DNA from 2 places in the Blautia pseudococcoides genome. Region 1 is predicted to be linked to the other one. Evidence: a T-box and tRNA genes for the amino acid it is inferred to sense, from the RefSeq annotation. Region 1 holds a T-box; the other holds one or more tRNA genes.
What was found. A T-box is a leader RNA that pairs with one kind of tRNA and senses whether it is charged. The one in region 1 lies ahead of A4V09_RS20780 (proline--tRNA ligase), so its partner is inferred to be a tRNA-Pro.
Positions count from the first base shown of each region.

Region 2: it has a tRNA-Pro gene. The T-box ahead of A4V09_RS20780 (proline--tRNA ligase) is inferred to sense a tRNA for this amino acid. The anticodon was not compared.

Region 1 is NZ_CP015405.2:4,418,719-4,422,102, reverse strand. Features, by position in the region: gene A4V09_RS20780 (proline--tRNA ligase) at 1-1,705, opposite strand, end outside; T-box leader at 2,018-2,283, opposite strand; gene A4V09_RS20770 (hypothetical protein) at 2,353-3,384, opposite strand, start outside.
Region 2 is NZ_CP015405.2:5,028,787-5,032,170, forward strand. Features, by position in the region: gene A4V09_RS23555 (XTP/dITP diphosphatase) at 1-504, shown strand, start outside; gene A4V09_RS23560 (metallophosphoesterase family protein) at 527-1,009, shown strand; tRNA gene A4V09_RS23565 (tRNA-Pro) at 1,237-1,311, shown strand; tRNA gene A4V09_RS23570 (tRNA-Gly) at 1,339-1,409, shown strand; tRNA gene A4V09_RS23575 (tRNA-Arg) at 1,431-1,504, shown strand; tRNA gene A4V09_RS23580 (tRNA-His) at 1,535-1,608, shown strand; tRNA gene A4V09_RS23585 (tRNA-Gln) at 1,628-1,699, shown strand; tRNA gene A4V09_RS23590 (tRNA-Lys) at 1,716-1,788, shown strand; tRNA gene A4V09_RS23595 (tRNA-Leu) at 1,831-1,914, shown strand; gene A4V09_RS26925 (IS3 family transposase) at 2,054-2,269, opposite strand; gene A4V09_RS23605 (helix-turn-helix domain-containing protein) at 2,516-2,869, shown strand; gene A4V09_RS23610 (hypothetical protein) at 2,866-3,384, shown strand, end outside.

The DNA.
Region 1 (3,384 bases):
CTGCGCATAAGATCATCTTCATAATTTCACTTACAACATCCGTGAGCACAATCTTCTTCTGAACCTGCTTATCCCTGGTAACAATCTCGCAGCACCCTTCCTTCATATTTCTCGGACTTGCGATCACGCGTATGGGCACTCCCATCAGGTCCGCATCTGAGAACATAACCCCGGCGCTCACCTTTCTGTCATCATAAAGCACCTCCACGCCGCGTCCCTGAAGTTCCTCATAAAGCTTATCTGCAAACTCCTTCACTTCCTTATTATCCGGTCTTACACAGCACAAATGCACCTGCCAGGGAGCAATAGCCATAGGCCAGATTGGTCCATACTCATCATGATGCGCCTCACAGACAGAAGCCGCCAGCCTTCCAATACCGATCCCATAACATCCCATGAGAGGATACTTCTCCTTCCCATCCTTATCCAGGTACTGCATCCCCATACTCTCCGTATACTTTGTACCAAGCTGAAAAATATTACCCACTTCAATGCCCCTGGACACCCGGATTGAATGCCTGCCGCATTTGGGGCACACACTGCCCTCTGTGATCTTTGCAAGATCATGATACTCTGCACCCGGGCAGTCCCTCTCCATACAAAGCCCCGTATAATGATGTTCCTCAATATTCCCGCCGCAGGAAAGGTTCATTCCGCTCTTCAGAGAGTTATCATAAAGGACCGTGAAATCCCCCTTCAGACCAAAAGGCCCAATAAATCCTGGATGCAGACCGGACTCCTGTGTGATCTCTGCGGGACGTATTTCACTTTTCAGAAAATTAGTGACCTTCGTCTCATTCACATCCAAATCCCCGCGGATAAACAACACCACAAACCCATCATCCGAATTCTTCTGATAAACCACCGCCTTACAGGACCTTTCCTTTGGCATATCCAAATATCCGCAGACATCCTCAATCGTATGCATATCCGGCGTATACACAAGTTCCAGCTCCTTCTGCACATCATCCTGTACATTTTCAGTGATACTCTCAGCCATCTCCACATTTGCCCTAAACCCACATTCCGGGCATACTGCAATAGAATCCTCCCCGACAGGAGTCAGCAGCATAAATTCATGAGACAGACTGCCGCCCATCATCCCGGAATCCGAAGCCACAGCAATGGTCTCCGGAATCCCGGCCCGTGCAAAAATCCTCTCATAAGCATGATAACACTTCTGATAATATTCCTCCAGGTCCTCCTGGGAAGTATGGAACGAGTAAGCATCCTTCATAGTAAATTCCCTCACCCGGATCAACCCGGCCCTGGGTCTAGCCTCATCCCGAAACTTAGTCTGAATCTGATAGATCATAAACGGATACTTGGCATAACTCTTCCCATACTCCCGCACAAGCTGCACCGAAGCCTCCTCATGTGTCATCCCCAGCACCATCTTACTCCCATTTCTATCTGTAAACCGAAGCAATTCACTCCCCACACTCTCATACCGCCCCGACTCTTCCCAAAGCGAAGCCGGCATAGCCACCGGAAACTGCACTTCCTGTCCCTCGATCCGGTCCATCTCTTCCCTGATGATCCCCTCAATCTTCCTGCAAATCCTCCTAAGCGGCCCAAACTGCGAATAAATCCCATTCCCCACATACTTCATATACCCGCCTCTCACCATCAAAGCATGACTATCAATCACACAATCCGCAGGCCTCTCCCGAAACCTCTCTCCCACAACTTTCTCCATCTTCATTACACATTTCCTCCATTTTCATTTTTTATGCCAGAGCCTTTCACTCCATTTACCTTCTAAAATTTACCATTCAGCTCTTCATAATCGCCACTCATCCACACACACACCAACCATTCCAGCTCACCATGATATACCTTTTACCTCCCCCTCCCACAGCCATCCCGCCATCCCCGATAACCTTCCGCCCTCACACGCACGAAGTGCTTTTTTCTGCCGCTCCCTGTCCCATCGGTCCGGGCAACGTGGTGTGTTGCCCGGACCGATGGGACAGGGAGCGGCAGAAAAAACAAAAACCCTGAACCAGCTTAGCCAGTTCAGGGCGAATAAACAAATATCCGTGTTACCACCTGATTTCAGAATCTTCATTCTGCACTCCACAAGTACGGGACGCCGATCCTCATAAATCATGGCCATCCGATACTCCATCCCCATAACGGAGGATACCCGTCAAAACCTACTCGTCACCTTTCAGCCCGCAGCTCAAAGACCGGTTCAGCGCCCCTAAATAAAGCCTCGCACCACCCGGCTTCTCTCTGGAACATTCGGACACGCTTACTATCTCTTCTCAACGCCTTTCTCATGATTCCGAATCTTATCACAAAATCCCTCCCATGTCAACGGTATGCGGCATTCACAACCGTTTCTGTTTACTCCGTGACCGGCAGGCTCCCTCCTCTTTCTCTCAGTCTTCTATTGAATTTATCAATTTCTCTCTTCTGCCATTCTCCCTTCTCCTGCGTCAGTGTAAAAAGTTCCCCATTCTGCACCTTACCTGCCCCAAACGGCACGAACCACCAATTGAATGCATAATCTTTTCCGAGCTTCTCGCCATGCTGTATTAGAAGCCAGCCACGATCTGCACTGACCGGCAGAACAATATTAGCCGCTTTTGGAATATAAAACGGCCGCCCGTCTACTCCCATGAGCTTTACATAATAAGTGATGTCCCACCCATATGGCCCATAATCGGGAACGGCACTGATCTCTCCATATGCGGTATCACTCTCATATCCGGCATTAAACAGACCATACAGTATGCCGTCCGTATTAAAATAAACGGTAGTAGGCGGACTCCAGAATTTCAGAGGCAGACTGGCAGCATTGTTCATCATATGTATAATACCGTTTGCTGCACTGATGGTCCCATTTAATTCCGCATTTTTAATTATATTGCTTCCATTCAGGACCGCCCCTGTGGCAGAGGACATATATCCTCCCACGCTCAGCCCTGACATTGCCCGCAGATTTCCCTCCACCGTCAATTTGTGCAGAGTGGGGTCCCGGACTGTGACTGTGATCGTATCATAGAGGACCTTATATGCCAGCTTCTTCTCCTCCCCCTCCGTCCGGGCATTCCCGGACAGATCCGCTTCCAGGATAAATGTGGTATCATTCACTACCCCCGCACCATATTCATAAAAAGTATCCCTGCCTGTATAGATGGGCCCTGCCTCCCCCTTCTTATAGATTTTATAGCTGGTCCCACTCCCCTCCCAACTAAAACGTATTGGCTGCCCCGGGGAAAAATCACAGCACGGGACTGTGGGAGCATCTGGTTTTGCAGTCATCAGATTTTTCAGATAAAACGGAACCGGGCCTTTCGTAAATTCATGGATACTCTCCTCCTCCTCCCACGCTTCCTCTTCCGCCGGGGAATATTCATCTGTAAAAACGATTCC
Region 2 (3,384 bases), 610 kb from region 1:
GAAGCAGGTATTGAGGCTGACATTGTGGAAGACGGAATGAGTTTTGAGGAGAACGCTCTGATCAAGGCACGGGCTGTCTGCAGGCTGGCCGGTGAGATGGTGCTTGCAGATGATTCGGGGCTGGAAGTGGATCATCTCAACAAGGAACCGGGTATTTACTCTGCACGTTATATGGGAGAGGATACCTCTTACAGGATTAAGAACCAGAATATCATTGATCGTCTGGAGGGGGTGCCGGATGAAAAACGTATGGCCAGATTCGTATGTGCCATTGCGGCTGTATTTCCGGATGGCAGGGAGCTGGTGACACGGGGGACAATTGAGGGCATTATCGGTTATGAGGAAAGAGGGGAGAACGGATTCGGATATGATCCCATTTTCTATCTTCCTGACAGGGGCTGCAGCACTGCCCAGCTTCCGCCGGATGAGAAAAACAGCGTGAGCCACAGGGGAAATGCCCTGCGCAGCATGAAAGCTTTGCTGGAGAAGGAACATTTATTATAATAAATGGAAAGGACTTTCAAATATGAAGGTATTAATTGTCAGCGACACCCATGGTCATGAAGGAAATCTGGAGAAGGTTTTGGGGAAAGTGGGAGATATCCAGCATTTGATCCATTTGGGAGATGTGGAAGGGCATGAGGACTATATTGAGGCAATCTCAGGATGTCCCGTACATATAGTGGCAGGAAATAATGATTTCTTTTCCGAGCTTCCCAGGGAGGAGGAGCTGTGGCTGGAGGATTACCATGCACTGCTCACACATGGACACTATTATTGCGTATCCATGGGGACCAGCCGTCTGGAGGAGGAAGCACGTGCCAGGGGATTCCAAATTGTCATGTACGGGCACACCCACAGACCTGAGCTGAAAATAGAGGAAGATCTGACCGTATTAAATCCGGGAAGTATCTCTTATCCCAGACAGTGGGGACATGAACCGAGTTATATTCTTATGGAAATCGACAGGGACGGGGAAGCTCACTACACAATTAATTATCTGAAATAAAAGAAAAAGCATATATTGGCATCTGGGGGGACCCACAGGTGCCATCCCCCAAAGGTATGTATTTTGACGGGAACTGATATGGGAGATAGGGAAAACCGGGGAAATATGTCAGAAAATGGAATAGATAAAAATATTCCTAAAAAAAGTGTTGACTTTTCACTTTCCCTATGGTATATTTTATCTTGCGTCAGGCAAGAGCACTTGCGTAAGACGGTAAGATAGCCTTTCGGGGTGTGGCTCAGCTTGGCTAGAGCGCCTGGTTTGGGACCAGGAGGTCGCAGGTTCAAATCCTGTCACCCCGATGTTTCAACAAGTGCAGTAATGCCCGTGCGGGTGTAGTTCAGTGGTAGAACACCAGCCTTCCAAGCTGGATATGTGGGTTCGATTCCCATCACCCGCTTTCGGTTTTAAAACCGAGGATGTGTTTGTAGCTCAGTTGGATAGAGCAACGGCCTTCTAAGCCGTGGGTCGGGGGTTCGAATCCCTTCAAGCACGCTTGTGTCGAAAGATGCATAATGTATCATGGTGGGTATAGCGCAGTTGGTTAGCGCGCCAGATTGTGGCTCTGGAGGCCGAGGGTTCGAATCCCTTTACCCACCCTTGCCGTTACGGCGCTCTTGGGCTATCGCCAAGCGGTAAGGCACAGCACTTTGACTGCTGCATTCGCTGGTTCGAATCCAGCTAGCCCAGTTCAAAGTTTGAATATGGAGCATTAGCTCAGTTGGTAGAGCACTTGACTTTTAATCAAGTTGTCCGGGGTTCGAATCCCCGATGCTTCACTGGAACAAGCAAGTGCTTGTTCCTATTTTTTTCTGTAATATGCGGATATGGCGGAATTGGCAGACGCGCCAGATTTAGGTTCTGGTGTCTACGACGTGCAGGTTCAACTCCTGTTATCCGCACCAGATAATGATAATCCGAACCCGGTTCCAATCGGGGACGGCTTCGGATTTTTAGTATATCTTAAGTGCTAAAGCAAAAACGGCGGTATCGTGAGTGAACTGAACCGCCCCCTGTCAAGTAGACAGACGAAAAAAAGAAAAGTTATGCAGCAAGGGTCTGGTTCCTAAAGTCAAGGGGAGCCAGACCCTTTAGCTTCGACTGAAGTCGTCTGGTATTGTAAAAAAGAATGTATTCATCAATGGCCTGCTGTAATTCCCCAAAGGTATGAATCTGCTGTAAATAATACATTTCTGCTTTCAGAATGCCCCAGAAGCCCTCCATAGGGCCATTGTCAATGCAGCGGCCGGGCCGGGACATACTCTGTGTTGTTTGGAAACCCTGTTTTGTAGTCGTGTGTAGCCACACTTCCTCCAAAACACAAAATAAGCGGTTGCAATCTGCTGTTAGAAACACAGCCGGATTGACCGCTTATTTTGTTTCTGCAGCCCTGCTTTCTCTATGCTGTCTATGAATTATTTTTATAATTATTATGCTTGTTACGGGTTGAAATACAAACGTATAAATGATATAATAATCATAGAGAAAACGAGGAGGTCACAGCTTATGAAAGAGTTAGGAGAACGCCTGCGGGGGCTGCGGGAGAGCGTGAAGTTGTCACAGGTAAAAATGGCGGAGCTGTTAGGTGTGAAGCAGTCCAGTATCAACCGCTATGAGCAAGGGCTTTCGGCTCCCTCTTTAGAAACGCTTGTGAAGTATGCGGAATATTTTGATGTGTCTATGGATTATATTTTTGCCCGCACTGATAAGCCACAGGGCAAGCTGTATGAATACCACCCCAAGATTGCAGCGGGGAGTGAAGAAATGAAGCAATTCATTGAAATGTGCTTTGACCCGCAATCTCCCATGAGTGAGAAACTAAAGCAAACACTTCTTCAAATGATGGAGGTGGACAAATGAAAGATATGATATATTATCCTGGTTTTGAAACTAGAGATGAAAATTGGTTAAAATTCGCGTTACTTTACTTCGATACACTTCGACCCATAATCCCATACACAATTTATTCCGAGGAAAGGTATCTCAGTGATACATTCCAATATGTTATGGGAGAAACCGACCTTATTAAACCATATCGGCCTGAATATGAAGAAGGTTTCCATGCCTCTATTCTGGCATGTGAAGAATTCGAAAAATTTCTTTTACATCCCGGGAGGTATGGCGCATATTTTTACGGAAGCAAATCTGGAGCATATATTGAAAAATGGAAAAATCAAAATCATCAAGATTGTACGCTTTTTAGTGGAAAGTATTCGCAGACATTTTTCGACTTTTGTATAGATAATAATATCGCAACACCGTGCCGAGAGGGAATTCACATTTCAAATGATTTGGCATTTGTATATATGAGTATTCTTGCAGATATCATTTCTAAGCGACAGGAATATGAAATGATTACCGATGTTCAGAAATAT